2 regions of the Pseudoalteromonas sp. GCY genome follow, and region 1 is predicted to be linked to the other one. Evidence: predicted binding sites of a transcription regulator. Region 1 holds the regulator's gene; the other holds the start of a gene.
The links. The regulator ArgR, encoded in region 1, controls arginine synthesis, uptake and breakdown. The targets are predictions, from matches to a motif close to ANTGAATANNTATTCANT.
Positions count from the first base shown of each region.

Region 2: JJQ94_RS18880 (OadG family protein) is a predicted target of ArgR. The motif match lies at 4,341-4,358, and genes of this name have one in related genera.

Region 1 covers NZ_CP068023.1:3,180,002-3,195,271, reverse strand. Annotated here, with positions in the region: gene JJQ94_RS19705 (DNA repair ATPase) at 1-1,280, opposite strand, end outside; gene JJQ94_RS19700 (SPFH domain-containing protein) at 1,351-3,528, opposite strand; gene JJQ94_RS19695 (OB-fold-containig protein) at 3,612-4,223, opposite strand; gene argR (transcriptional regulator ArgR) at 4,636-5,103, opposite strand; gene mdh (malate dehydrogenase) at 5,345-6,277, shown strand; gene serA (phosphoglycerate dehydrogenase) at 6,358-7,587, opposite strand; gene rpiA (ribose-5-phosphate isomerase RpiA) at 7,599-8,252, opposite strand; gene JJQ94_RS19670 (5-formyltetrahydrofolate cyclo-ligase) at 8,357-8,986, opposite strand; gene JJQ94_RS19665 (hypothetical protein) at 8,983-9,516, opposite strand; gene JJQ94_RS19660 (S10 family peptidase) at 9,656-11,167, opposite strand; gene JJQ94_RS19655 (GGDEF domain-containing response regulator) at 11,443-12,672, shown strand; gene JJQ94_RS19650 (P-II family nitrogen regulator) at 12,862-13,200, shown strand; gene JJQ94_RS19645 (ammonium transporter) at 13,214-14,443, shown strand; gene mrcB (penicillin-binding protein 1B) at 14,605-15,270, shown strand, end outside.
Region 2 covers NZ_CP068023.1:3,012,857-3,028,126, reverse strand. Annotated here, with positions in the region: gene alaS (alanine--tRNA ligase) at 1-1,891, shown strand, start outside; gene JJQ94_RS18895 (aspartate kinase) at 1,899-3,122, shown strand; gene csrA (carbon storage regulator CsrA) at 3,213-3,398, shown strand; gene JJQ94_RS18885 (YcxB family protein) at 3,474-3,986, opposite strand; gene JJQ94_RS18880 (OadG family protein) at 4,427-4,675, shown strand; gene oadA (sodium-extruding oxaloacetate decarboxylase subunit alpha) at 4,688-6,469, shown strand; gene JJQ94_RS18870 (sodium ion-translocating decarboxylase subunit beta) at 6,480-7,610, shown strand; gene JJQ94_RS18865 (hypothetical protein) at 7,848-8,024, shown strand; gene bla (subclass B1 metallo-beta-lactamase) at 8,268-8,990, shown strand; gene JJQ94_RS18855 (hypothetical protein) at 9,000-9,317, shown strand; gene JJQ94_RS18850 (basic secretory protein-like protein) at 9,391-10,935, opposite strand; gene JJQ94_RS18845 (alpha/beta fold hydrolase) at 11,184-12,191, opposite strand; gene JJQ94_RS18840 (alternative ribosome-rescue factor A) at 12,404-12,586, shown strand; gene JJQ94_RS18835 (sensor domain-containing diguanylate cyclase) at 12,590-14,164, opposite strand; gene JJQ94_RS18830 (MAPEG family protein) at 14,252-14,659, opposite strand; gene JJQ94_RS18825 (GlxA family transcriptional regulator) at 14,754-15,270, shown strand, end outside.

The DNA of each region.
Region 1 (15,270 bases):
GTTGCGCGAGGGGCTTGTGCGGCAAACTCGCTGCCACAAAATGGGCTTTGCCAGATTTGAATAGGATGTACGCGCTCAGGCTCTGGCTCTGCTTTAAAGGTTAGCGCTAAGCCATCGTCATAAATACCATAGCCATGACAATAAATGGGATTTTGCAGGTTTTTTTCAATAATATTGTAAGAGAAAAGTGCGTAACGACCCTCGTTTGGTTCGTAGAAGATATACAGTACATCTTCACCATTGGGTGATTTGATCTGGCGATGGAAAATTAAATCGTCCAGTTGGTCGTCAAAATAGCGTGTTTGCCCAGATTGTAAATAATAGCCACCAGGAAAAATAATCCCTTGGTTCTCAGGTAATTGAACACAGGCACCACCCAGCGCATCTTGGCGTAATACCTGCTGGGTGCGGCAATTATAAATAAAATAACGCCACTGTTTTTCACGGTAGGGAAGTAACTTTAACAACACCATTTCGCCAACTTCGGCAAAACGCAAATCGCAATCTGCGAGTGATTGACTGGCGTCATCAACGGCTTCTTGATAAATACCTTCACCGCTTTGGGTATTGTTTTCTATTTTTACGGTGAGTTTGCCACTCGATACTTCAATAAACACTTTGTCGTTCACATTAATATGTGGGTGACGGCCTTCGACGTGATCGGCGCGATCGGTTTTTTGCCATTCAAAGTCAAAGTTTTCCACTTCGCCTAGGTCGCGCTCTCCTCGATTATCAATATAATCTAAGGTTTCGTCTTTGGCGATTTGCCAGCGAAACACGCGGACATCAGAGAGCTTTTCGCCAATCTGAAATAGCGCAAAGAGCTTGTTTGATTTAACAAATAGGTGTTGTAGACGGGTGTCTTTGTAATACGTGTATAGTTCGTCAAAGTCGCGTAAGAAACGTTGGTCAGTGAGGAATTTAGTTTCTTGCGGGTAAGGTTCTATTTCGTAATGGTCTTCTTGCAGGTGTAGCTTTTGTACGGTGAATACATCGCTGACTTGGGTATTTTGTTTAAGCCCCATAAACACATTATAAGCAAAGATAAGCTTGTCGCCGATCAGTACAATGTCGCGCGGTACGCAGTTATGCTCAGTACGAACTCTTGCTCGACCTTTCACTTTAAGCTCGGTGCTGCCAAATGTGTCAACACGCTGTTGGTTGAGTTTATCTATCTGACTTTTCAGTTCACCGCCAAAGTTACTAAGCCGGCGTTTAATAAGTTGATAAGAGTCTTGTTCGAGCGTTCGCTCTGGCGCTTGTTGCGTTGCTTCCGTCATTCTTTGCTTTCCTATGTGCGCTGTCGCAAATGGGGGAGAGGAGTCAAGCAGATTGACTCCTCAGGGTTAATTACTCTAGTGGTTCGCTTTGTTTACTGCCATTTAACGAGCCGCCAAGTAACCTGAGTAGCTGCTGTTTGTCCGCATCTGAGCTATTGCTTAGCTGTTGGAAGAACTTACTCATGTTGATGTTTTTTAGCGTTTCCGACGACGCATTGGCACCAGCCAATACCCCTTTTAGGTCGTCCATCAAATTACGTTCACCGTTTAGGTGATCTTTAAATACGGTTTGTACCGTCTTACTTTCGCCTACTAAGCCGTCAATTGACTTGCCTACTGTGATGGCATTCATAAACTGGTTAAAGAACTGGCCGTCGCCGCCCATAAAGTTGATATCAGCACCGCTCAATGCTTTACCTAATACTTCAGCCTGACTTGCAGAAACTTGTTTGTTCGCCTCGATACTCGCAAGCGTCAGCTCTTTCTGTTGGTTTAACTGTAGCGTGAAGCTTTCGTATTCACGGGCGTCTTTATCCATCTTATTAAGTGCTTCCAGCTTCTCTGTAAGACCTTTGGCTTCTGCTGACATCTTACGTTCAAGGTTGATAGCTTCTGCTTCTCCTTGTTTTTCAATTGCCTCAGCCATTGCTGATTGAACCTCAGCTTCTGCCAAACCAATTTCACGTTTGCCTTGCGCTTCGGCTTCACTTTGCTTCTTGGTTGCCTCTGCCATTGCTGCTTGTACTTCGGCTTCGGCGCGGCCAATATCACGTTTACCTTGTGCTTCGGCTTCTAGTTTTTGCTGTAGCACTTTGGCGTCTGTTTCACCCTGTATCGCACTTGCAGCGGCTTTAGCCTTAATGATATCGGCTTCTGCAAGACCAGGCGCTGCCGCTTCAACCTGAGCAGCTTCGGCAAGAATTTTCTTCGACTCAGCGGTTTGGTTCGCAATACGCAGCTCCGCCGCAGCCATTTTTTCCATTTCACGGGCTTTAAATTCGGCAGCTTGCTCTTTAGCTTTAGCCGCTTCAATATCTTTAACCAACGCTTCTTCGGCCTCTGCTTGAGCAAGAATAATTTTCGCTTGCTTCTCACGCTCGGCTTCAGCAATACATTGCACGTCTTTGATGCGCTCTTGTTCCTCGGCAACGGTTTTCTCAACGGCAACCCGTTCACGCTGAACATCGGCAATCTCTTTACGTTCAACTTCTAGCGCTTTGGCCTTTTGAATACGTAGTATTTCGGTTTCACGCTCACGTTCGATAATTTCAATCTGGCGAGAACGCGTGACTTTTTCTTCTTCTATGCCGAGTAAGCGAAGGCGATTTTGCTCTGCAACATCGATTTCGCGTTGTTTGTTGTGTTCTGCAATTGCAATTGCTTCGTCCGCTTTGAGGCGTGCTTCTTCGGCCTTTAAGCGCTCTTCATGCTTAACACGTTCAGCTTCAGCGGCTTCGCGAGCGCGCACCGACTCGATTTCACGGCGTTGTCTCGCGCTGGCATCTTCACGTTGGCGCTCGACTTCTGCGGCTTTTTCAAAGGCAGCTTGGTTTTGGTTGTCGATTTGCGCTTTTTCATCACATTTAAGCTGGTTAGTTTCTACGTTTTGGCGTGAGGTTTTTTCGGTAATACGGCGAATACCTTCAGCGTCAAGAATGTTATTTGGATCTAACTTGTCGATCGAGGTTTGTTCAAGATAATCAATTGCTACATCTTCTAACGTATAGCCAGATAAATCTTGTCCAATCACTTCTTTAATAGAATCTCGGAACTCATTACGATGTGTAAATAGCTCCTCAAAATTCATGCGCTTACCAACGGTTTTCAAGGCTTCGGAGAATTTTGCCTCAAATAATGCTTGTAAGGTTTCTGGTGCAGATGCGCGGGCACAGCCAACTTGTTTCGCAACGCGTAGGATATCTTCTTTGTTTTCGTTTACGCGAATGTAAAAAGTAATGGCGATGTCAGCACGGATATTATCTTTACAGATCAGGCCGCTGTTTTCACGACGCTCTAGTACCATGCGGTTAGTTGAAATATCCATGACTTCCATTTTATGGATCACAGGTAGCACAATGCCGCCCGTTGTCGTGACATCCGGCTCGTTTTTCATCTTGTTGATGATCAATGCCTGACCTTGTTCAACCTTGCGGTAGAACTTTCCAATCAGAAGTAGAATGGCAAAAATAATGACGATGGATATGCCCACGATTGCGAGCACCGGTCCGAGGTTGTTTAGAAATTCCATGTTTTTTCCTGCGTTGCGCTATGTTGTTTGAGTTGGTATTAGCTATGCCAACTCGTTCCTAAATTCCGTTATTTTCCGTACTATTACCAAGGTTTAGCCACAATCGTGTAGCTATGTGTAAGGGTGTCATGTTCGATAAGTAAGGCACAGTCTCCTAGTGTGAAAGTGTTATCTTCATCCGAGCGCACTTCGATGAGTTGCTCCGTTCCTTGAATATATACTCTGGCTTGACCGAAAGTGTTGCTAACTTTTGATGTTGCAATAACGCATTCGAGCCCAACCAGCGCTTGCTTAGAAGTGGTTTCTTGGCTTTCGAAAAAGCGTCGTAATGGCCTTACAATTACAGCGGTTAGTGGTAATGCAACAATGAGGCTGGCAAGCATAAATACCGTGCCCATCAGGTAGTAAAAAATGCCATTGCCCAATAGATAAGCAAAAAACTGTTGCACATAAATACTGATAATCCAACCCAGCGCGATGATTAAACTCAGTGAAATACTCACTGGGACGCCACCAAAAGCGACCTCCCAAAAAGAACCAGAGCTTGCGCCTTCGGCTTCAATATCAATATCGCCTTCTAAGATATCGATATCAGTAAAACCGAGTAAAGCAATTAACCAGAACAACAACACTATGAGTAATAGTGTTGAAAAAATAACAGTGGGAAACGTAAATGCAGTATTTAAAAATTCCATTGCTGTTCCTTAGTTCCTTGTATTTCCTTTTAAGCGGTTAAGTAAGTGAATTGTCCACTCAGCGCCATAAGGTGTCTTTGTGTTTATCAAGCGGTGAGTTCCGCATCATAGAATGTGAGATGATTGAGTGAAGCGAATAGCGTTCGTGTCCGGTAAGACGGAGACACTGTAGGAAACAAATCCGAGAAGCTAGTCAATCAGCTTAAAAACCATCCATGCGTAGTGAGAAAGCCTCACATGTGTTTCTAAAGTTGCCACAATTAGACATATTATGTCAAACGTTTTTTTGCTGTAAAGATAAGCAATTTATTCTGTTTATCGTGATAGTGGAAAGCGTGCTTGTTGGGGGAAAGTATCAAGGTAAGTGCTAAGTAAGTGCTAACTTGTGAGTTAGCACTAATAAAATAATAGACTAAACGTTATCGAACAGGGTTTTTACTTTATCTAAAGTAACGTCGATTTCAGATACTTTGGCAGGCGCAATAAAAATCGTGTCATCGCCAGCAATGGTACCTAATACGCCGTCTGCGGTGCCTAATGAGTCAAGTAGCCTCGCAATTAATTGTGCAGCACCAGGACTGGTTCGAATAATAATCATCATTTCGTTGTGCATAATATCAACGACTAACTGACGCAAAGGGCTTTTTGCTGTTGGAACGCTCATTTCAGCGGGTAAGCAGTAAACCATTTCTTGCTTAGCATTACGTGTACGCACAGCACCAAACTTGCTCAGCATGCGCGACACTTTGCTCTGACTGACGTTGTCAAACCCTTGTTGTTTTAGAGCATCAACAATTTCACCTTGAGAGCCAAAGTTTTCTTCTTTTAAAATGGCTTTAAATGCTTTGATCAGTGCTTCTTGTTTTTCTTGCGGCTGCATAGTCTGTCTTCTTTTACGGCTAATCTTTAAATTCTACACAAAACCGCCGAGATTCCCAAATTTGCGCGATCAAAATGGCAGTCGTAAAGCATAAGTGTACAAAGTGTCGCGATCTTTACACTTTTATTTAAGACATTAGTCAAAAAATCTCGAAAATAACCGTGATTAATTTGTGTTTAACAGCGCTTTTCATTATCTTTACTGCACACTCAATTTCACCTTCAAATTATGGAGAATCCAAATGAAAGTTGCTGTATTAGGTGCCGCTGGCGGTATCGGTCAAGCTCTATCTTTATTGCTTAAAAATGGTCTTCCAGCTGGCTCTGAGTTAGCGCTTTATGACGTTGCACCTGTTGTACCTGGTGTTGCAGTTGACTTATCTCACATCCCAACTGCGGTAAAAGTAGCGGGTTATGGTAAAGACGACCTAGACCCAGCTCTTGCTGGTGCTGACGTAGTGCTTATCCCTGCTGGTATGCCTCGTAAGCCTGGTATGGACCGCGCTGACCTATTCAACGTTAACGCAGGTATCATCAAGACACTTGCTGAAGGTATCGTTAGAAGCTGCCCTAAAGCACTTGTTGGTATCATCACAAACCCAGTAAATGGCACGGTACCAATCGTTGCCGAAGTGTTCAAAAAAGCAGGTACTTATGATCCAGCTCGCGTATTCGGTGTAACAACGCTTGACGTTATCCGCGCTGAAACCTTCATCGCAGAGCTTAAAGGCCTAGATGTTGCTGAAGTTAAGATCCCAGTAATTGGTGGTCACTCAGGTACTACAATTCTACCTCTGCTTTCTCAAGTTGAAGGTGTTGAGTTCACTGACGAAGAAGTTGCTGCACTAACGACTCGTATCCAAAACGCGGGTACTGAAGTGGTTGAAGCTAAAGCGGGTGGCGGTTCAGCTACACTTTCAATGGGTGCAGCAGCAGCACGTTTCTGCTTCTCACTAGTGAAAGGTCTACAAGGTGAAGAAGTACTTGAGTACGCATACGTTGAAGGTAACACAGGCGATGCAACATTCTTTGCACAGCCAGTTATCCTTGGTCAAAATGGTGTAGAGAAGTTACTTCCTTACGGTGAGCTAAGCGCGTTTGAGCAAAAAGCAAAAGACGACATGCTAGCGACACTTGAAAAAGACATCAAAGAAGGTGTTGATTTCATGGCGTAAGCCGGATTGATACAAAAAACCAGTCGCTTCACAGTGACTGGTTTTTTATGCCTGAGGTATAAGACCTCAAATGATTCTTCTTAGTGAAGAATACGTGCTCTGATAGTTCCTTCAACCGCACTTAACTCTTTCAACGCCACTTCAGAGTGGTCGCTATCGACGTCGATAACTACGTAACCAATAGATTCATCCGTTTGTAGGTATTGCGCCGCAATATTGATACCGTGCTGAGCGAACGCTTGGTTGATTTGCGTTAGTACGCCTGGGCGGTTTACGTGTACGTGTAATAAACGACTTCGGTTTGATAATTCAGGTAGAGAAACTTCCGGGAAGTTAACTGCTGTGACTGTTGAACCATTATCTGAATACTTCGCCAACTTGCCCGCGACTTCCACACCGATGTTTTCTTGTGCTTCTTGCGTAGAGCCACCAACGTGTGGGGTTAGCAGTACATTGTCAAACTCGCGTAGTGGTGAGACAAATTCTTCATGATTAGATTTTGGCTCAACGGGGAATACATCGATAGCAGCGCCGGAAAGTTTCTTAGCCGCTAATGCTTCAGCTAAGGCGTCGATATCAACAACCGTTCCGCGTGATGCGTTAATTAGAATTGCGCCTTGCTTCATCACTTCAATTTCAGCCATGCCGATAAGGTTTTTGGTCTGTGATGTCTCTGGCACATGCAAACTGACCACGTCCGCTCTTTGTAGCAATTGCGTAAGCGTGTGTAACTGCGTTGCGTTGCCGAGCGTGAGCTTATCTTCGATGTCATAAAACTCGACGTTCATACCGATATTCTCAGCCATAATGCCAAGCTGGGTGCCAATGTGACCATAACCAATAATACCCAGCGTTTTACCACGGGCTTCGTATGAACCGTCGGCAGATTTATCCCACTCACCGCGATGCGCCTTTGCGTTACGCTCAGGAACACGGCGCAGTAACAAGAGAATTTCACCTAGTACGAGTTCAGCCACAGAGCGGGTGTTAGAAAATGGCGCGTTGAATACGGCGATACCGCGTTTTTTAGCGGCATCCAAATCCACTTGGTTGGTGCCGATGCAGAAACAGCCAATAGCGACCAGCTTTTCAGCCTGTTCTAATACTGCTTCTGTAAGGTGAGTACGCGAGCGGATCCCGACAAAGTGAGCGTCCTTGAGCCGCTCGATCAGCTCAGGCTCCGGTAAGGATGTTTTAACGTAGTCTATGTTGCTATAACCGTTGCGCTTTAACGTCTCAACGGCGCTTTGATGTACGCCTTCTAACAACAAAATTCGAATTTTATCCTTTGATAACGAAACCTTGCTCATCTGTAATCTCACTAGTTGATTTTAGGCCCTTCTGGAGTGCCTGTTATTACAACGTCAGCGCCACGCGCGGCAAATAAGCCATTAGTCACGACGCCAACAATCTGGTTAATTTTTTCTTCAAGCGCTTTAGCTGCGCTAATTTTTAGGCCATGCACATCAAGAATGACATTGCCGTTATCAGTGATGACGCCTTGGCGGTATACCGGATCGCCACCTAGTTTTAGTAACTCTCTAGCCACGTAGCTACGCGCCATTGGGATCACTTCAACAGGTAGTGGAAATGCACCTAGAGTCTCAACATGCTTAGTATTATCAACAATACAAACAAATTTCTTGGCGACGGCTGCAACGATTTTCTCGCGCGTCAGTGCTGCGCCACCGCCTTTTATCATTTCGTTGGTGCTGTTGATTTCATCTGCACCATCAACATATACCGCAAGCTCTGACACATCGTTTAACTCGAAAACTTCAATACCAAGTGCTTTTAGCTTCTCTGTTGAAGCTTCAGAGCTTGATACTGCCCCTTTGATTTGATCCTTGATACTGCCAAGCGCATCAATAAAGTGGTTTACCGTTGAGCCTGTACCAACCCCAACAATGGTGTTTTCTTCTACATAGTTCAAAGCTGCCCATGCTGCGGCTTTTTTCATTTCATCTTGAGTCATAACGCTACACTTAGTTGTCATTGAAGTTGTATGGAGTATAACTCAATCAAAGTGTCAGCGTCATGGTCAAAAGCGCCTCAAAATGCGCTTAACTGTTTGCCTGCTCAATTATTTTTTGGCCAAGTGTATAGTTGGGTTGGAGTGAGGATAGTTGGGAGCGGTACATCCCAAGCTGCTGTTGGTAAGCTTGGAACTTGCTGGCAATCATGAGCAAGGCCAACAAGTGCTGGTTTAGCTCGCTGCTCAGCGTAGTGTAACGCTAATGTTCTATCGTAGTACCCACCGCCCATACCGAGGCGATTACCTTGCTCATCAAAAGCAACCAGAGGCATCAACAGTAAATCCAATGATGCAAGCGGTGCCACAGCTGAACAATCTAACTTAGGTTCCAAGATAGCATAGCGATTTGCCTTCATGGGTGAGTTTTTTTCATACTTCTGGAAGAGTAAATTTGCAGGATTGAAGGGGTGGATTACGGGTAAGAAAACCTGGTGTTTTTTGTCCCAAAGCGATTGAATTAAAAGGGATGTATCTAGTTCGCCATCGTTTTGAATATAGACCCCTACATTGGCATTTTCTGGGAGGTTTATTTGTTGAAAAAAATTAATGTTGAGATGTGCCGCGGCTGTCTTCTGTTGCTCTGCTGATAGCGAGTTTCTTGCATTTCTAATCGTTTTTCTCAAATTAGCACGAGTAACTTGAGATTTATTTATGTTGTTATTAGTTTTATTCATTCTAACGCGAGCCACTCAGGGAAAAACAAACTTACACCAAGCAGAATAAATAAAATAATTAATACAGCGAGCAGATAATATAGCCAAGTCTTAGATTTAGCCGGAGGGCTAGGTTCAAAGTCCAGTTCATCAAATAGCTCCTTCGTCTCCCATTCTTCGTCTGTTGTATCTTCTATTTTAGTATGGGGAGTTGGTGCTACGCGTTGCTCGAGCTCCTCTAATCGCTCTTCGATACGTATTAGACTGCTTGTGATGTAATCCAGCGCTTCAAATACGCGCTCTTGATCTGCGTTGGTCGGAGTAGCGGCTGTTTGGCTTTGCAGCTTGGCATTGATCCCCGCGCTTGCAAGTAATTTTACCTGTTTTAGCGCTTTGGCTTTATCCGCAGGAGCAAACAAGTTTTTGCCAGCGTAAAATTGCTGGATCTTTGAAGGTGAGGTTTTCAACCTGTCTGCAATTGCGATAGCGGCGCTTTGTTGATCCTTACCGTCGGCCATGCCAACGAAGACGACTTTAAACTGCTCGTTCATGGTGCGTGCCTAAGTTGTAGAGAGATAGTATTGAGTATATCTAGATTATAGGTAACTGTAGAAGGATAAAAGGAAATTTTTACAATCTGGTGAGCATTAAGATAAGTGACCGCTTGCGCGGCCACAATGGGTTGGGAATTTAGTAAAGCGCTGACTGATCCGCTTTGGGGGTTGTTTTTAAGATAAACTCGCGGAGATCTTCGTTCGACTTTTGTAAATCTTCATGACGCAGGTACATCATGTGCCCGGAGCGGTAACCTTTAAAGCTTAAGCGATCACGCATTTTTCCGCTCGGATCGAGCTGCCACATATTGTACTTGGCATCAAAGTAATTCGTTGCGCCATCGTAGTACCCAGATTGGATCATCACGTTTAGGTAAGGGTTTTGTGCCATTGCTAATCGTAATTGCTCACCGACATTATTATCGCTGTTATCCCAAGGGTGAACTGAACCAAACATATTATATTTTACATCGGTTTTATAGTTGAGCTCCGTTGCGAAGTAATGATTAATCGCAGGCGTAAATGAGTGCAACCAAGAGGTCAGTTCAGGCCAATAATCAGGGCGAGAACCAGCGTCTCTTTTATCAATACCAAGATAGCGTGAGTCTAATCGACCTAGCGTATAGCCACGGTCACGCAACAGTTCTTTCCAAAATGCCGCAGTAGGAATATCTAGGTTGTTTTGAGCCACAAAGCCCTCGCTTAAGCCACTATATTTAGCAACGGCCTGTGTCACACTTTGCTTTTCTTGGGCGCCGATAAATGCGCCTTTGGCGAGTGCGGGAAGATACTGATCAACCGTATATTGTTCAACCTCTGCAAGTACTTCGAGTAAATCTTTATTTTGCAATTCAGAAGACAGCGCTTTGTGGTACCAAGCGGCGGCAGCGTAATACGGTAAACGGTTTGCCACTTCAACCGGACCTTCTCGTTTAATGCCGATTTCCGTAGGAGATACCAACACCACGCCATTGAGATAAAGCCACTGATTGTTTTGCATCGCGTGCGCAAGACCTGACACTCGAGTCGTGCCGTAGCTCTCACCAATCAGGTACTTAGGGGAAAGCATACGCTCATTGCGATGAATAAATGTATTGAGCCATTCGGCTAAGTACTTCACGTCCGCGTTGACGCCAAAAAACATCTTTGTTTGTTCGGCTTTACTAGGATATTTACCTTCAGCATTTTTGAGTACGCGAGAATAACCTGTGTTTACTGGGTTTACATAAACAATATCGGCAACATCTAGCACTGAATATGGGTTATCTTTCAAGCCGTAAGGTTGCAGTGGATATCCTTCGTCATCAATTTTTAATACTCTTGGGCCAGTATAGGCAATGTGCATCCACACGGAAGCAGAGCCTGGACCGCCGTTAAATGAGATCAGCAGCGGACGTTTGCTCATATCTTTGATTTTTGTGCGCTTGTAGTAGGTGTAATGCAACGTTGCAACTGCGTCGCCGTTTTCATTCCACACCGGCTGTGTGCCTGTTGTCGCGGTGTAGTTAATACGTTCACCTTTTATTTCGGCTCTATGCTCAGTTGTTATTTTATGATCTATCTCAATTGCGCGGTTGTGCTCTTCAGCTATGCTTGGCGCTGAGAGTAGGGCACAACTCACGAGCAATAGTGGTAGTAATTTTTTCATTGCTTCCTCGGTATTACAGTAGGTATGTCTGCATTAAAGAAGTATTTCATCTGAAATTCAAAGCCATTGAGACAAACTCAACAAAAAAAACGGCAGGTTTGAAAGTAGGCTGTTGTAACCTCGTTTATCGAAAAGTAACGAATTTGAGCCGATTTGGTTTTTTTTAGTGCAAGATTCGCGTATATTTAGTACTTTATTATGTAGTAATAAAGTATTTAGCCCCGTTAAATTCTTGTTTCACTGCGCTTCTCGTTGTACTTAAGAGATCTCAATCCATGCAAAGAATTTTAATTGTTGAAGACAGTAAAGTCGTACAACAGGTATTGCGACACCTTGCTGCTCAGCATCTAGATGTCGAAATCGATTTTGCTTGGTCCCTCAAGGAAAGTAAGGACTTCTTAGCACAGCACCAATATACATTGGCGCTGGTAGATTTAACGCTGCCCGATGCGATGGACGCAGAGGTCGTGCAGCTCACGCTCAGCCACAAAATTCCTACCGTGGTGCTGACCTCAAAAATAGATGAATATAGTCGCCAGCAAATGCTTGAAATGGGCGTGGTGGATTATGTGATTAAAGATAACCGTGATTCATACCTATACGCGGTCAAGTTAGCATCTAGACTGTTGAGAAACCAAGGTTGCAAGGCGCTGATCGCCGATGATTCTGTGATCAGTCGAGCGGTAATGAAGCAAATGCTTGAAAAGCAATTATTTACAGTGCTTGAGGCGCAAGATGGCGAACAGGCACTGGAGATGTTGCTATCTGACCATGAAATTAAGCTACTGCTGACAGACTTTGCGATGCCGACGATGGATGGCTTTGAGTTGGTGAAATCCGTTCGTAATAGTCGCGGACGAGATGAGTTGGCGATTATTGGTCTGTCTGGCGCGGGAAGTCATGGTTTGTCAGCAAAGTTTATCAAATATGGCGCCAATGACTTTTTGGCAAAACCTTTTATGAGTGAAGAGTTTCATTGCCGCATCATGCAGACGATGGAGCAGCTCAATTTGATTGCAGAAATCAAAGAATATGCCCATCGAGACTATTTAACAGGACTTTATAATCGCCGTTATTTCTGTCAGCAAGCAGAGCGTTTAATCAAGAACAAACCGAGTCAGCATATATTGGCATTGTTAGACCTCGATCATTTTAAATCTATTAATGATCAATATGGTCATGAAAGCGGTGATGATGTACTTAAACAAGTTGCTGATTTACTGCGTAGTGCATTTGGTCACTACATTGTGGCACGTATTGGTGGGGAAGAGTTTGCTTTGCTTATTCCAAGCTCAGATATGAAGATGGCAAAGCACATGCTAGAAGACTTTAGAGAGCGCCTTGCGCAGCAAGCATTCAAAATTCCTGAGGGTAAGCATTATTGCACCATCAGTATTGGCCTCGCGGCTTGCCAATCAAAGAGTCTAAGCGAAGTAATGCGCAAGGCTGATAAAGCGCTCTACAAAGCGAAGGACAAACAACGCAATTGCGTTATCGCGCATTAGCTTTTCGTTATTTGGGTGTTTATGCACCAACTCAGTTCAGACTTAATATCAATGCACCTAGATGGTGCATTTTTTATGCGTAAAATTCCATCTTCAACTTTAATTCATTGTTAATTAAGGAATAAAAAATTTGGCACAAAGGTTGGATTACTGCATACAACAGGATCAATTGTCCTAAGGGGACTCAGCATGAAAATGATAAGTGCAATAATAAAGCCATTTAAACTTGATGAGGTACGTGAAGCGTTAGCCGATCTGGGGATTGAAGGCATGACGGTTGTTGACGTCAAAGGATTCGGACGTCAGCGCGGACATACCGAACTATATCGCGGTGCAGAATATCAAGTCGATTTCATTCCAAAAATAAAAATAGAAATTGCGACGTTAAGCGAAAACGCCGAGCGCGTTGTGGAAACGGTTACAAAGGCTGCGTTCACTGGAAAAATTGGTGACGGAAAAATCTTTGTTTACGACTTAGACCAAGTTGTTCGGATCCGTACCGGCGAACTTGATGAAGAAGCCATTTAAGGGGAGCCAAGCAATGGAAAATACAATAATAGAACTAAAATTTTCATTAAACACTTTTTACTTTCTGATCTCTGGCGTCTTAGTTATGTGGATGGCTGCTGGATTCGCTATGCTTGAAGCGGGATTAGTACGCTCAAAAAATACCACTGAAATCCTTACCAAGAACGTCGCACTGTACGCTATTGCTTGTACTATGTATCTGCTTATTGGTTACAACATCATGTATGTCGATAATGCCGAAGGTGGGGTTTTACCAAGTCTTGGTGCGCTCATTGGCAGTGCTGCTAAGGATGCCGACCATGCACTGCAATCCGACTTTTTCTTCCAAGTTGTATTTGTTGCAACGGCTATGTCAATTGTCTCGGGCGCTGTTGCTGAGCGTATGAAATTATGGGCGTTTTTAGCATTTTGTGTGGTGTTAACTGGTTTTATCTACCCGTTAGAAGGCTATTGGACGTGGGGCGGTGGTTTCTTATCTGAGCTTGGCTTTGTTGACTTTGCCGGCTCTGCCATTGTGCATGGTGCCGGTGCTGCTGCGGCACTAGCGGGTGTCTTGTTACTTGGTGCGCGCAAAGGCAAATATGGTAAAAATGGTGAGATCTATCCAATTCCTGGTTCCAACATGCCACTGGCTACACTAGGCACCTTTATTTTGTGGATGGGGTGGTTTGGCTTTAACGGTGGCTCTCAACTGTTCCTTGCCGACAAAGAAAATGCCATCGCGGTTAGTCAAATCATGCTAAATACCAATGCGGCGGCGGCTGCAGGTGCGGTTGCTGCACTGTTGGTGTGTAAATTAATGTGGGGCAAGGCGGATTTAACTATGGTGCTTAATGGTGCACTAGCAGGTCTGGTGACCATTACCGCTGAGCCTGCCTCTCCAACACCTGTATTAGCGCTTATCCTCGGTGCCATAGGTGGTGCATTGGTGGTGTTTAGCATCGTTGCGCTAGATAAAGCAAAAATTGATGATCCTGTCGGTGCTATCTCTGTTCACGGTATATGCGGTGCGCTGGGTGTGATGATGGTACCATTTTCAAACTCAGACGCTACTTTCCAAGGTCAGGCTGTGGGACTTATCACTATTTTAGGTTTTGTTTTCATTGCTTCTTATATTGTCTGGAGTGTATTGAAAGCGAGCATGGGGATCCGCGTTGGCGAAGAAGAAGAGCTAAGCGGTATGGATCAACATGATTGTGGCGTAGATGCCTATCCCGAGTTCGTGACAGTTCGCGGACAGTAATACCAATTTGGCTCTCGGTCAATATTGTAAAGTTCTCGTTGTCTAAACAAAGTGAGTCCAGTAGGGCTCACTTTTCTTTATAAATATTATTCTACTTTCAGCAGTTGTTAATTTAGGTTACCCTACCATCTTGCGATTCATTTTTTAGTTTTACTTGGGTCATGACGGATAAAAAGAAACGAACACCTACCAACAAATCAAACGTCAAAGCGAACACTTCGCGTAAAAACAATACCCAGCAAAACGGTTCTAAGATGCAAAGAGTTAAAAGCCGTGTCCTGAGCACGTTGTGGTCTTTCTTTTGGAAGGGGACTATTGCGGCGATATTCCTTGTTGCAATCTATATCATCTACTTAGACGCGAAAATAAGCCGGCAGTTTGAGGGCAATAAGTGGGAACTTCCCGTTCAAGTTTATGCCAGATCGATGCAGTTTTTTCCTGATCAGTTCCTTAATGAGGATGAAGTGCTGTGGGAGCTGAAGCGGCTTAACTATTCTCGTGTAAATCGTATCAGCCGTACCGGTCAATATACCGTTCAAGGTCGCACAATCACCATTCATCGCCGCGCGTTCGAATTCTACGATGGCCCAGAAGTGGCGCGTATTTTTACGCTTAATTTTGCTGGTAAGAAGCTTGCCAATATTGTCGATAATCAAGGTCGGCGCTTAGCTGGGGCTCGCCTAGAACCAGTGCAAATTGCTCGGATCGGCAATGAATCGCGTCAAGACAGAGAGTTTGTTCCGTTCGATAAATTCCCTAATATTTTAAAAGAAACACTGCTGGTGGTAGAAGATAGAGACTTTTACCAACATCATGGGGTTTCTGCG
Region 2 (15,270 bases), 170 kb from region 1:
AATTATGCAAGGTGTGCACTCAAACTATGAGATTGACCTGTTCCAAGCGCTGATTAAAGCAGCTGCAAAAGTAACAGATGCTCAAGATTTAGAGGATAAATCACTACGTGTGGTTGCTGACCACATTCGTTCGTGTGCGTTCCTTATTGCTGACGGCGTTATGCCATCGAATGAAGGTCGTGGTTACGTGCTACGTCGTATCATTCGTCGTGCAGTGCGTCACGGTAATAAACTCGGTGCAAAAGGGGCATTTTTCTATAAGTTAGTTGCTGCACTCGCTGAGCAAATGGGTGAAGCTTACCCTGAACTGGTTAAGCAACAAGCAATTATCGAAAAAGTATTGCGTATTGAAGAGGATCAGTTTGGTAAAACCCTAGACCGTGGTTTAACTATTCTAGAAGAAAGTCTAGCTGGCATTGAAGGTGACGTTATTCCAGGCGATTTGGTGTTCAAGCTTTATGACACTTACGGTTTCCCTGCGGACTTAACAGCGGATGTGGCGCGTGAGCGTTTTATGACGATCGACGAGCGCGGCTTCCAAGCATGCATGGAAGAGCAGCGTAAAAAAGCGCAAGCGGCTGGCAAGTTTGGTGCAGATTACAATGAGCGCTTGAAGTCTGATAAAAGCACTGACTTTAAAGGCTATGACGCTGAGCACTATACCGGCACTGTGGTTGAAATCTTTAAAGAAGGTCAACACACCAATACTTTAGAAGATGGTGAACAAGGCGTAGTTATCCTTGACCGTACGCCTTTCTACGCTGAGTCAGGCGGCCAAGTTGGTGATACGGGTGTGTTAAAAGTGGCTAACGGCGAGTTTGTGGTTACTGACACGCAAAAGCTAGGTAATGCATTTGCACACCATGGCCATGTGGTTGGCCGCATTGGTGTTAATGATAAAGCCGATGCGCGTATTGATGCTGAGCGTCGCGAGCGAGTGAAGAAAAACCATACTGCAACGCACTTAGTACACAAAGCACTGCGCGATTTGTTGGGTGATCATGTTACTCAAAAAGGTTCATTGGTACTGCCAGATCGTTTGCGTTTTGACTTCTCGCATTTTGAAGGCGTCACTAAAGCACAGCTGCAGCAAGTAGAAGATGCAGTGAACGCAGAGATCCGCCGTAACTTTGCTTTGCAAACCGAGTTGATGGATATCGATGCTGCCAAAGACAAAGGTGCGATGGCGCTCTTTGGTGAAAAATACGATGATGAAGTTCGAGTCGTTTCAATCGGTGGATACTCAATTGAGCTTTGTGGTGGCACACACGTGAAACGCGCAGGTGATATTGGTCTATTCAAGATTGTATCAGAAGGCGGTATCGCAGCTGGTGTTCGTCGTATCGAAGCGGTAACAGGTGCGGATGCCATCGCTTATGTTAATGAGCAAGAGCAAGTGCTTTCTGAAATAGCGGCTTTGGTTAAGGGTGATACCTCATCAGTGCTAGAAAAAGTATCTGCGCTACTTGAAAAGTCAAAGGGCCTTGAAAAGCAAGTTGCTCAACTAAATGACAAACTAGCAAGTGCTGCGGGTGCAACGCTACTTGACTCTGTAACCGAAGTGAATGGGATTAAATTACTCGTTGCAAACGTTGCAGGAACTGAGTCTAAAGCACTGCGTGGCATGGTCGATGATCTGAAGAACAAGATAGGCTCAGGTGTCATTGCGCTAGGTGTAGCAAATGGCGATAAAGTAAGCCTAATCGCTGGCGTAACGAAAGACTTAGTCGGTCAGGTAAAAGCAGGTGAGCTAGTTAATCACATGGCTTCTCAAGTCGGTGGTAAAGGCGGCGGTCGTCCTGATATGGCGCAAGCTGGTGGTTCACAACCAGAAAACCTAGACGCAGCACTAAACAGTGTTCCAACTTGGTTAAATGAAGTAACGCAGTAATCAGCAAGTGGCGCTGATTGTACAAAAGTTTGGTGGCACCTCGGTAGGTTCAGTAGAGCGTATTGAGGCGGTTGCCGAACACGTTATCAAAACACAACAACAAGGCCACCAAGTGGTGGTCGTGTTGTCTGCAATGTCAGGCGAGACGAACCGTCTTATTTCCCTTGCCCAACAAATTGATGCACGTCCAAGTTCTCGTGAGCTAGATGTGTTGATCACCACAGGCGAACAAGTTTCTATCGCGTTATTGGCGATGGCCATCATTAAGCGTGGGCATTCTGCCGTGAGCTTGCTTGCTGATCAGGTTGGTATTAAAACCGATAACATGTTCTCTAAAGCGCGGATCACAGAAATAGACACGACCCGCTTAAAGCAAGAGCTTGAGCATAATCGGATAACCATTATTGCCGGATTTCAAGGGCGTGATGGGGAAGGTAACATCACCACGCTGGGGCGCGGTGGTACAGATACCTCAGCAGTTGAAATCGCCGGGGCTTTGCAAGCAGACGAATGTCAGATATATACTGATGTCGACGGTGTTTACACTACCGATCCGCGAATAGAACCAAATGCAAGGCGTCTATCACATATTACTTTTCCTGAGATGTTGGAGCTGGCAAGTGTTGGCGCTAAAGTCTTGCAGATCCGTTCGGTTGAAGCGGCTGGTCGATATAATGTACCGCTGCGTGTACTTTCTTCGTTTTCTCCTGATAACGGCACCTTAATTAGCTATGAGGAAGGTAAGATGAAAAACACTAAAGTGGTCTCTGGGGTAGCGAGTGTTAAAGACGAAGCGCTTATCTTAGTTAGGAATGTAGATGCAAAACCTAGTAATCTTGCCAATATACTTTCTCTTCTTGGTGAGCATAATATTGAAGTCGATATGATTAACCATTTGAACCACAGTGAGAAAAAAATAGACTATGCTTTTACTGTGCACACAAATGATTGTATTCTGGCGGAAGAAGTTTTAGCGCAACATGCACAAAATTTAGGTGGCGCAACGGTAGAGGTTAATGCTAACGTGGCAAAAATCTCAGCGGTTGGCATCGGGATGAAATCTCATTCAGGTGTTGCTGGTCTCTTTTTTATGGCATTGGCCGAAGAAAATATTCACACTCTATTAGTATCTACATCAGAGATAAAAATCTCGGCACTAGTAGAAGAAAAATATTTAGAGCTAGCTGTACGGGCTTTACATGCCAAATTCGAATTGGAAAGTACTGAGTAAAAGAAGTTTTTGCTTACTTTTCTAGGAACTTTTATTTAAAATGGATTTGACGCGGAATCTTTTAAATTTTGGAATAACAGGAGCAAGAGAATGCTAATACTAACTCGCCGAGTAGGTGAAACCCTGATGATTGGTGATGAAGTGACTGTAACAGTACTAGGTGTTAAAGGTAACCAAGTACGTATTGGTGTAAATGCGCCTAAAGATGTTTCAGTTCACCGTGAAGAAATTTACATGCGAATTCAGGCTGAGAAATCTAGCCCGGGCAATATGTAATTGACCAAATACTGAATTACGATGTTAGTTAACACGGTTTAACTGGCATAAAAAACCCCGCCACTGCGGGGTTTCTTATTTCTGGCTTTGATCAGACAAAAAAGCAATCGCTTCTTCGTTAAGTCCAGATTTGCTGATATAGCTCGGTTTGTTTTGGTGAAACACCAAAAAACCTCTGTTCGTTTCAACGAGTTTATCTAAGTCGTCAAACGGGTAAGAAAATTCGGCATGTGTCGCTTTGGTGCTAATACCCGCTTTAGAGATTGAAACCTCGACGATATTGCCGGCAGCGCGAGAATACGACTGTCTTATCACCCACCAAGCTTTGCGGTAGTAGAAAGCAACGCATTCAACCACAGCCAATAGAATAAGAAAGTTCCCGACGTAGTGCTCCTGCAAACCGTAAATAGCAAACAGCCCTAGTGCAATTAGCAGTACAAGCAAGCCATATTTTGGTTTAACAGCAAGCCCATTGGCTTCAGATTCTTCAAAACACTCTCGATAATAGGCTTTATCTAACTTAAATTGGCTTTGAAAAGATAAATTTTCATTTTGTTCAAGGGAGGGCATAGACGTTCGTTGTGGCAAAAATTTCCCCTTATTATACCCATCTATATTGAAAAAGCTGTAACGCGAATAAATTGTTTGCAGCTCCCTTTTACTATATCCAGCGAAATACGTGTCACACAGGGTGGCGTTTACGTAAACGTCAATCTGTGGTCAGTCCAATTTACAATTTATCTTGCGTAATCAAAAATCCATTCTATATTCATTAAAATCTCAGTATTAGTTGGCGCTATTTTGAATATTTTTCATATTTATTACGTTAATTTTCCATATTTATTAGTGCTTTCCTAGCTAACTTACTGATTGTTTGTAAGTTAAGTGTTTTGGTAATACCAATTTACAACAGGCTTTACAGGGGAACATTTTTTGTTATAAGGTGAATAAATATCTACAAAAAGTGAAGGTTTATACCAGTTCGTTAACATCGAATAGGAAAACCAAACAGCAAGTAAGGGGTAAAAATGGATATTGGAGCGCAGCTATTGCAAGCAGGAAATCTCATGCTGACCGGTATGGTTGGTGTTTTTGTTTTTCTGTCCATTTTGATTTTTGCGATGCGACTGTTGGCCAACTTTGCTGCTCAATTTAAAGAAGTGGAGCCGAGTACCACAAGATCAAAAACAACCAGAGCAACATCGTCACAGGGTGTGCCGCAGGCACATATTGCAGCCATTAGCGCTGCCGTTGCAGCCTACAGAAAAAACAATTAATAGGGGTTTTGCATGTCACAGTTAAAGCTAACCGAATTAGTGCTGCGCGATGCGCATCAGTCATTACTCGCCACCAGAATGCGTCTGGAAGATATGCTTCCTATCGCCGAGAAGCTCGATAATATGGGTTATTGGTCTGTTGAATCATGGGGGGGAGCAACCTTCGACTCATGTATTCGCTATTTAGGCGAAGATCCATGGGAGCGGATCCGTGCACTGAAAGCTGCGATGCCGAAAACCAAACAGCAAATGCTACTACGTGGCCAGAATTTATTGGGCTATCGTCATTATGCTGATGATGTTGTCGAAAAGTTTGTTGAACGTGCCCACCATAACGGGGTAGATGTATTTAGAATATTCGATGCAATGAACGACGTGCGCAACTTAGAAACGGCTATTAAAGCGGCCATCAAAGTAGGCGCGCATGCGCAGGGGACGATTTCGTATACCGTAAGCCCAGTTCATACGCTGGAAATGTGGCTCACGCAAGCAAAGCAGCTTGAAGACTTAGGCTGTCATTCCATTTGTATCAAGGACATGGCTGGGTTACTGAAACCCTATGATGCTGAAAAATTAATCTCTGGGCTTAAAGCGTCCGTCTCTATTCCTATCGCAATGCAGTGCCATGCAACCACAGGGCTCAGCACAGCAACTTATCAAAAAGCCATAGATGCGGGTATCGATATGCTCGATACGGCGATTTCTTCGATGAGTATGACCTATGGTCATAGTGCAACAGAAACTATCGCGGCGATTGTGGAAGGCACAGAACGCGATACTGGGCTTGACTTACTTGAGCTTGAAGAGGTAGCTGCCTATTTCCGTGAAGTGAGAAAGAAATACGCAGCTTTTGAGGGCAGCTTAAAAGGAGTCGATGGTCGTATTCTATCTGCACAAGTGCCAGGTGGTATGTTAACAAACATGGAAAACCAACTGCGAGAGCAAGGTGCAGGTGACAAGCTTGACGCAGTACTAAAAGAAATTCCAAGTGTTCGTAAAGAGCTTGGCTACTTGCCGCTCGTAACGCCAACCTCACAGATAGTCGGGACGCAAGCGGTACTAAACGTACTTACCGGTGAGCGTTACAAGTCTATAACCAAAGAAACGGCTGGCGTGCTGAAAGGTGAATATGGAGCGACACCGGCACAAGTTGACCAAGCATTGCAACAACGTGTACTTGAGGGCGCAGAGCCTATTACCTGCCGTCCTGCCGACTTAATTGAACCTGAGCTGGATAGTTTACAAAGCGAGCTAGTCGCGACGGCAAAAGATGATCAAATTATATTGGCAAATGATGTCATTGATGATGTGCTTACCTATGCGTTATTCCCCCAGATTGGCCTCAAGTTCCTGAAAAATCGCAATAACCCAGATGCGTTTGAGCCAAAACCGACTCTCGTTGAAAGCAAAGAACAAAAATCCGCAGCAGCTCCAGCAAAAGTAAGTTCATCGGCACCTGAGCGTTATAGTGTAAAAGTTGATGGCAAAGTATACGATGTGGTGGTTGCGCCAGGTGGTGAGTTACAAGAAGTACAAGTCAAAGACAGTGAGCTTATTCCGCAATCAACCTCTGTGAGCTCCAGTGAAACTTTGAATGCACCACTTGCCGGCAACATCTTTAAGCTTATGGTGCGCGCGGGAGATGAAGTGCAAGAAGGCGATGTGGTGCTCATTATGGAAGCCATGAAAATGGAAACCGAGGTGCGTGCAACACACAGTGGCCAAGTTGCGGAGCTTCTCGTCTCTGAGGGCGACTCCGTCAGTGCTGGCGATGCCATCATGTCTTTAGCATAAGGATGCCGTGATGGAAGGGTTACTTAATTTATGGCAAGCAACAGGGCTTGCCAACTTCACCGTACCTGCACTTTGCATGATGGCAGTGGGCTGCGGACTTTTGTATCTTGCGATCGCCAAAGGCTTTGAGCCGTTGCTATTGGTGCCGATTGGCTTTGGTGCCATACTCACGAATATTCCTGTTGCTGGACTTGCCGATCCAGGTGGGCTCTTATACTACGTGTATTACATTGGTATAGACAGCGGAGTATTCCCCTTGCTGATCTTTATGGGGGTGGGCGCGATGACGGACTTTAGTGCCTTGATAGCCAACCCCAAGATGCTGTTGCTTGGTGCCGCTGCTCAGTTTGGGATCTTTGCCACTTTGTTTGGGGCTATTTTGCTGAACTATATTCCGGGCTTTGAATTTACCCTGCAAGACGCTTCAGCAATCGCCATTATTGGCGGTGCAGATGGACCAACTGCGATATTCCTCGCGTCTAAGCTTGCACCAGAGTTACTAGGGGCAATTGCGGTGGCAGCCTATTCGTATATGGCGTTAGTGCCAATTATTCAACCACCAATCATGAAAGCACTTACGACGCAAGAAGAGCGTCAGATTGCGATGCCGCAGCTGCGCCATGTATCAAAAACCGAGAAAATCCTCTTTCCTCTGGCGGTACTGGGCCTAACGATACTGTTTTTACCTGCAGCAACACCTTTGGTTGGTATGTTCTGCTTGGGTAACTTGATGAAAGAGTGTGGTGTAGTAGACCGCTTGAGTAAAACGGCGCAAAACGAGTTGATTAATATCACCACTATTTTCCTCGGACTGGCGGTGGGTTCAAAGCTGGCCGCTGATCAATTCTTAACGGTTGAGACGTTGGGGATTCTAGCGTTAGGCGCTGTGGCTTTTGGAATTGGTACTGCGGCCGGAGTGTTAATGGCTAAAACCATGAATAAGTTTAGCGACACACCAATTAATCCATTGGTTGGCGCGGCTGGCGTGTCTGCTGTACCAATGGCTGCTCGTGTGGTTAATAAGGTAGGCCTTGAAAGTAACCCCCACAATTTCTTGCTGATGCATGCGATGGGCCCTAATGTTGCTGGTGTATTGGGCAGTGCGGTTGCTGCTGGTATTTTACTCGCACTTGTAGGTTAATTTACACTTCTCCAACCACTTGCGTGGCGGTTTTTAGATTGCCGCGCACTTTTTTAGATTTTGAGATGCTGATTAAATTTAGAGAATAACGGAAATGTTATTTAAAATTAGTTTAGAGTGAAGCGCTCCTTAGTGTAGTGAAATTTAAAAAAGATTTTTTGTTTCTATTTTGGTTGCTATTTTGATTTTTTTATGTAGAGTGTTACTTGATTATAACAATGAAGATAAGGAAGTAACATGAAGCTAACTATTAAAAAAACTAAGTTAAAAAGTTTGCTAGGTAAAGAAATCACGGCATCTCAAACCAATGATGTTGCTGGTGCAAGGGGTACAGATACATTAACTGGTCTAATGGCATGTAATCCACCTCCAACAGGTAAGCATTACTGTATCTCTCCAAAAGATATGGTTTAAGAGCTGCTGCTCATCTGAACTCATTCAGATTACAATTCTATTACGCCTGATGTGAAACTATGTTAGGCGTATATAGCACTAATGACCAAACTATAGAAAACATAAAAATTCATCCACTCGCATTTTGTTCACATCAAAAAGTCGATTTCTGTTATTTAGCAGTTTGACGTTTCATTTCGCTGGACTTTATATTCTTAAACTTGATAGTCTTTCGTCACTTTTAATTAACACGAACAGCTTCAGATGAAGTTTTTAGCACCTTTCTTATTCTTGTTACCCAGTGTGGCAGTTGCAACGGAAGCATCGACTTTAGTGGTAACGCCTATTGCAGAGCATGTTTATAAACATGAATCTTCGCTGCACGTTGAACCTTGGGGGTTAGTGGCAGGCTCTGGGCTGGTTGTGGTCGACGGTCATGATGCGTACATTGTTGATACACCTTGGACCGAGCAAGACACAGAAGCGCTGCTATTATGGACTGAGGACCGCAAGCTCAATGTTAAAGGGGTGGTGGTCACGCATTACCATCAAGATGCAAGCGGTGGTCTAGCGGTATTAAATAAACATCAGATCCCAACCTATGCATCAGCCCAAACTAATCATTTATTAACCCAAAAACACAGCGCAATCGCGTTACATAATCTGCTGCAAGCCTCATCAGCGATTAAGTCAGGTGTCGTTGAAACCTATTACCCAGGTGCAGGGCACTCGAAAGACAATATTGTCGTGTGGTTGCCACAATCTAAAATTTTATTCGCAGGATGCTTTGTGAAAAGTGTGGCAAGTAAAAATTTGGGTAACTTGGAGGACGCCTCGGTTGACGAGTGGCAAGCGTCTATACACAAGGTATTGAGCCGTTATTCAGACGCAAACATAGTTGTACCAGGGCATGGTAAAGAAGGAGATTTATCTTTGCTGTACCATACCATTGAGTTAATCAAAATCGAGCAATCAAAAGGTAAATAAAGGACTGACATGAAATTTATTCCATTTCGTAATTTACGCTGTCCGGGTTTAGAAACTGCGTTATGGTATTGTCGCTTGTTGTTTTTAACGGGCGTAGCCTTGATAGTGCTCGGGGTGATCAAAGAGGGTATTGCAATCTATCATTGGCTAGTCGCCATGATAGAAAATGGCGACGCGCCAATAAAAGCAGCCTATATTTATGACTTAGATTTGCTTTCACACCCAAATTTTCATTTGATCATTGTTGGAGTTGTAAAAATTTACTTCTCCTGTGGACTCGCGATTAAATTGAAAACGATGTCCCATGAGCAGGCGCAACAAAATTAACGAATACCACGTAAAGGAGTCTCATAGAGGAATCTCTTTGGCTCTTTTACGTGGCAGAGTTACTATTTAAAAATTAATACTCTAGCTGTCCGTCATTTTGGATAAAGGCGACATATTCATTCCATAGATCTTCAACACCCCGGCCCAAGATGTGTTGAAATGCAGCATCAAATGACCAAGTATAATTGCCCATATCTTTCGCTGCTTTATTAAACTTGTAGATAAACTCAGAGTCGTGCTGTTGTTTGACGTAATGTAAGAAAAACCCAGTTGTGGTGTAGCCACTAAGCCAGCGTTTAGCGTTGATGATATCTGGTGAGCGTGACTTATGAAAACCAGCACCGATCCGCACGGCATCAGCTAGACCTTCGGTGTATGCCCAGTTTGCCTTGCCATCACCATAGCTGTCATGAGTCAGCGGCGAGTTATTGTAACCATGGGTGACTTCGTGGAATAAAATGCCGTCGATTTCATCACGGATCACGGCATCGTTGTTATTATTATCGCGATAAATACGCTCTAAGTGCGCGGTGCTAACGACGATAGTCATCTCACCCGAACCGTCTTGCCCCATCTTATAGGCAACGAAATCCTTACCCCAATGATCTTTGGCTCTCAACTCAAACTGCAATTTTCTAAAACGCTGGGATTCACTGGCGTCGCGGTATAGCACTTTTGCTACATCTACGCAGCGCTCGGCCATATGTGCAGCTGGGCTTGGTATGATCCGTTTAAATAATGCCGAGCCTTGTGTTTCAGGGTTTACATCGACAAAGTTTACTTCCGGACGTTGCCACGAGTCGTTTGGTGGTGTGCTATCGCTACTGACGGCTAATTCATAATTGGCGCTTTGGAAACCGTATACAGAAACATAAACCGGCGCATTTGAGCTTATATCACAGCGCTCGTTCGAGCTGGCATCATTGATACTTTGGCAGTCATAACTTGCGGTGGTCGGTTGGCTATTTGCTTTTAGGTATAGATCCGCATCACCGCTGCCAGTCAAGGTTGCTGTGATAGGAGCTGAGCTTGTAAATGGCCCAAAATGCGCCCATTGACCAGGGGTAACGCTACCACTTCGGTTAAATGGCAAGGTTGTATCACCGTTTGCCGGAGCACCGATAAATTCGATTTCTGCAAGCTGTAATAAATTGGCACCTTGCGTTGCGGTAACATTTAAGCGCACAAAGCGGTACGCTTGATTGGTACTGACATCGAACTGTTTAGTTTGATGTCTCGAAGCAAAACTTTGATTATTTTGCGAGTCTATAGTGAACCACACTTGACCGTCTTGAGAGCCTTGAAGCATCCAATTTTTGGGATCTCTTTGTGGCGCATCGTTCGCGGAAGTGAGGGTGTAAGCTGTTAAATTAACCGCTTCGCTAAACGCATAGCTAATCCAACCTGAAGCTGAAAAAGTAAGCCATTTGCTGTAGTGATTATTATCAAATGCGTTGACTTTGCCCTCATAGGGTTGGTTTTCTCCTGAAACGCTGATAGCAGCGGCATTGGCAGTAGTCAGATCGCTGTTTGCGTGCGCCGAGCTTAATCCCAAGCTCACCAAAGCGGTTGTTATGAGAGAGCGTTGGAATCGCGTTTTAACTTTAATGATGTTCATGTTGACCTCTTTTGTATCGTTCCACTTTTTGTGGCTGATATCTGTTGATGTTGTATCCATGGTTATATTTATTCTGGAGTCCAAAATGAATTTGGAACGGTTTAATTTTTGTTGTTTTTATGTACGTTTGTCAAATAGAAATTTACTTTAATTTAACGACAAGGTCAGAATTAGTGTTCTGAACTCAGCTTAAATTATTATGCGAAGGTCAGCACTGTCAGGCTTTACAGGGCATAATGTTAGGGATGTTATTTATTGCGATCTGTTTTTTGTTGGGGTGTGTTTGATTGATTTTTCGGGACATTTCTATTCGCAGTATCTTGGGTGGCGTTTAGTTTGCGCTGTTTCTTTTGCAATCGTTTTCGCTCTGCTTTAGTTACGTGCTTTGCCACCCATTTGGCAATCTTTTGCATGAGCATTGGAGGAAAGTCATGACCCATCCCATTGACCAGCTTTAGTTTGGACTTACGAATATTAGCGGCGGTTTGCTGACCTGCGGCTGCGGGGAAAATTGGGTCGTCGGTACCATGGATCACAAGCGTAGGCGTTTTGATCTTTGCCAGCGTGTGCTTGCGACATTGGCTTGCGACAATCGCCGCAAGCTGACGCTTAAATCCTTGCGGGTTGTGCGCGCGTTCAATACTGTGTTTGGCTTGTTGATGTAGCGTCCCTTCGTCTTGAGGGTAGGCAGGACTGCCGATTAGCTGGTTGAGTTTTATATTGTATTGAATGGCAGATTGGTGGCAGTCTGACTTTGGCCGTGCTTTTGCTAGTTGCAGCATGACTTTTACATTTGCTGCGGTAAACTTGGGATACGCTGAGGTTGACATAATTGAGGTCAAACTTACCACTTTCTTTTTATGCTTAGCAGCAACGATTTGTGCAATCATCCCGCCCATAGAAGCACCAACAAGGTGGGCGCGTTTAATCTTAAGTCCTGCCATCAAAGCGACAACATCTTCGGCCATATCTTCTAAGGTATAGGGAACAGAAGCGCGGATGGGAAGCTTTTTACTCAGCATGGTTTTTATCACACTCGGTGAACCTAGATGATCCAAGTGGCTCGATAATCCCGTGTCGCGATTATCAAAACGGATCACCCGAAAACCTTTATTGACTAGCCCAAAGTACAATTCATCTGGCCAAATTGTCATTTGTGCCCCAAGACCCATTATCAAAATAATAACGGGGGCGTGAGGCGCTCCCTCGTCCTGATAATGTATGCTGATCCCGGTTGCAATCTTGATATCGGTCATTGTCGCGAATGTTTAGCTTGACTTGAAAGGGCTGCATTTAAGTATAGAGCGTGGGTATGAACTTAACTTTAAAATAGCAGTCAAAGAAGACGAAAATTTATTGCTAAAAGCCATTGCGCTTTAAAACATTTAGGTTAATATTCGCGCTTGTTGATGGTCGGAAATTATGCATCAACGCTATCAATTTATATGATTCTTATTTGGAGTAAGTCATGACTAAAAAAAGCAAACTTCAGCATGCTCATCAGCGTGGTGAAATTAAAGACAACGCACTAAAAGCGTTGGTAACCAGCCCGTTGTTTAAGGCGAAAGTTGAAAAGAGCAAAAAAGGCAAAGGTAGTTATCAACGTAGTGTAAAGCACAAAGGCCAAGAGCCTTACCTTAAGGCAGCCTAAGCTTTAAGATAAGGTTTTTTGCTGATACATTTGCTTGTCAGCTTGTGCGATTAAGTCGCTGATATCTGTTATCGGGTGTTGGGAAAATGCTCGCCCGACACTACCTTGAATTGCTACCTCTTGTTTTCCATGACTAAATTGCAAGGTATTGAGTTGTTGTTGCAGCTGGTGTGCTTTTTCTTCTGCAGATTGTGTGTCGTCAAATAAGCAGAGCGCTGCAAACTCATCGCCACCTAGGCGTCCTATAATATCTTGTTTTCTGATACTTGATGACAAAAACGTCGCAACATGGGCAAGCGCCTTATCTCCAGCATCGTGACCAAATTGGTCATTAATCAACTTAAACTTATCTAAGTCAATGTAAAATAATGCCAAAACACCACCACGCTTATTAAATTGCTCGACTAGCACATTGGCTTGTTTGTACCAGCCTCGACGGTTAAAAATGCCGCACAATTGATCATAATTTGCTTCATTTTCAGCTTGTTGCTTTTGCTGTCTGAGCCGTCCTATGCGTTTAGATACCGCAACGGCAAGCAGTAAAGACTCAATGGCAAACGCAAAAATAAGTGCATAGCGCTGCATAAATGGGCTATATCCCACTAACAGCACGCGAAATACCATACCGACTAATACTAGGCTCAGTGCCGCAAAAACCAAACTTGCTTCGCCAATTTTACGCTTGGTTTGAAGAGCTGATAGCACAAAGATAGTGGCGACAATAACGAGGGTTATATAGGCCATAATTTGGCTTAATAAGTAGGACAATTGTGCTTGTTGAGTGGGAATTTTAAGTATGCTCAGGAGCATCACGATACCCGCGGCACTTTTAAGTAACAACACGAGTTTTGGCCACTGTTTGTCAACAAGTAGGATACTCAACATAAACCAGGTTGCCGAAACCACAGTGAGACCAATACTAAGTAAATATGCGTGTTTGAGTAATGGCTTATACTGAGATGAAACAAAAAGATTTAATTGCCCTTCTTGGAACAATACAAATCCACAAAGGCAGAAGATATAAGCGCCGTAAAGCCTAAATATAGGATCATTGAGGCGACTACCCATGATCAATACATAGCAAATTAAGGTAAAGCAAAGGCCATAAAATGCGCCCATGACTAGGCTGGTTTTTTGACTTTCCCAAATAAATTTCGGCACGCTCATCAGCCTAAATCTTGGCGTATGAATTTGCATAGAATCTAAGCTTAAGGTTGCGGTGTACCTACCTTTTGGAATGATAAATGCGGGCTGTGAGAACCTAACGGGCGAAGGTACATTGACTCGCCACTGATGGTGGTTAAGGCCAACGTCTACAAACGAAAAAACGCTGTCTTCATTTAAATCGCAGGCTATCGAGACGGTATTGTTGCCGCGTTCAATTTTGCTATAAGACGTGGTATTGATAGTAAGCAAAATTGAGTTGCCGTGAGCGGTCGTGAGCGAGCAATTGTCATCAAGCGCAAAAATTGAGGGGCAAAACAAAAATACGGCGCCGTAAATAAAAGCGAGTAGGAGCGTAAGCTTCCCACTAAAGTTGCTGTGTATTTTGACGCCATTCAACCTAGACTGCAGCACAACGAAAACCTAAGGTTATTGTTGTAGTTAATGTAACAAACTTGTACGTAACTTAGCCAGTGTAAAATCCCTTTAACCAGAGACTTTTTACATCCTATCGAACAAGAAGCTAAACCAGGCAAAAAACAAGCAAAAGCTACTTAATCCAAATGCTAGGGTTCGTAACCGTAAGTTACTGCCAAGTACGTGCTCGTAGCTGTGCCAATATCTTGCTGCGACAAACACGGTGCTGAGCAAAAACCAAAATTGTCCCGTCATTTGCTCAATATGCAAAAGTATCAGTAGTGCAATAAATAACACCGGCTGCTGAAACTGGCTGTCATAGCTATTACCTAATAATCTTATGCGCTCGGGGAAGGCGTGTTTTTCAACATAGCGAATATCTTGAAGTGCAATATCACCATTTTTGACTGCGCGAATTCTACTCGTTGCGGTCAAAAGGAATAATAGCAGTGTGAGGCTAAGCAAAAATAAAATCGGAATATGGATCCACATAATAAAGCTCCTGAGTTTGAAAGAGGTTTTACTTTAACTAGATTGATTGCTAACTTATCGTGTCAATAATGACTAATTTTGGTTTGATATTGCCATGAAGGTGATTTTGCTATGTCCTGAACATGTGTTTGCGAGTGCATTAACTGGTGTGATTGATATTTTGAACGTGGCAAACAAAGTCGCTGGTAAGACGGTGTTTTGCTGGCAGACGGTTGCGCTTTCAGGTCAAAAGTCGGTGATGAGTAGTCAGGGTTTAGAATTTGTTTGTCATGCTGAATTTAGCGCATTGGCTGATGCTGATGTCGTTATCTGGCTCGGCAGTCACTTTTCGTCAGAGCTTGTGTTGTGGCAACAATGCCAACAAGTCAAAGCACAATTAAACAAGCATGGTATTGAATTTCATCCCGCGACTTATCAACTTGCCGGATGTTGCGGTACCGCACTTTTAGCCACAGCAGGATTGTTGGATAAAAAACAATTTACGTGTAGCTGGTGGCTTACGCCTTTTTTTACACGATATTATCCCGTTTTAAAGCCCAACAGCCAAAAGGTAACAGAGCAAAGCGGTATGGTGTATACCGCGGGCGCGGCTCACAGTTACTTGCACTTGA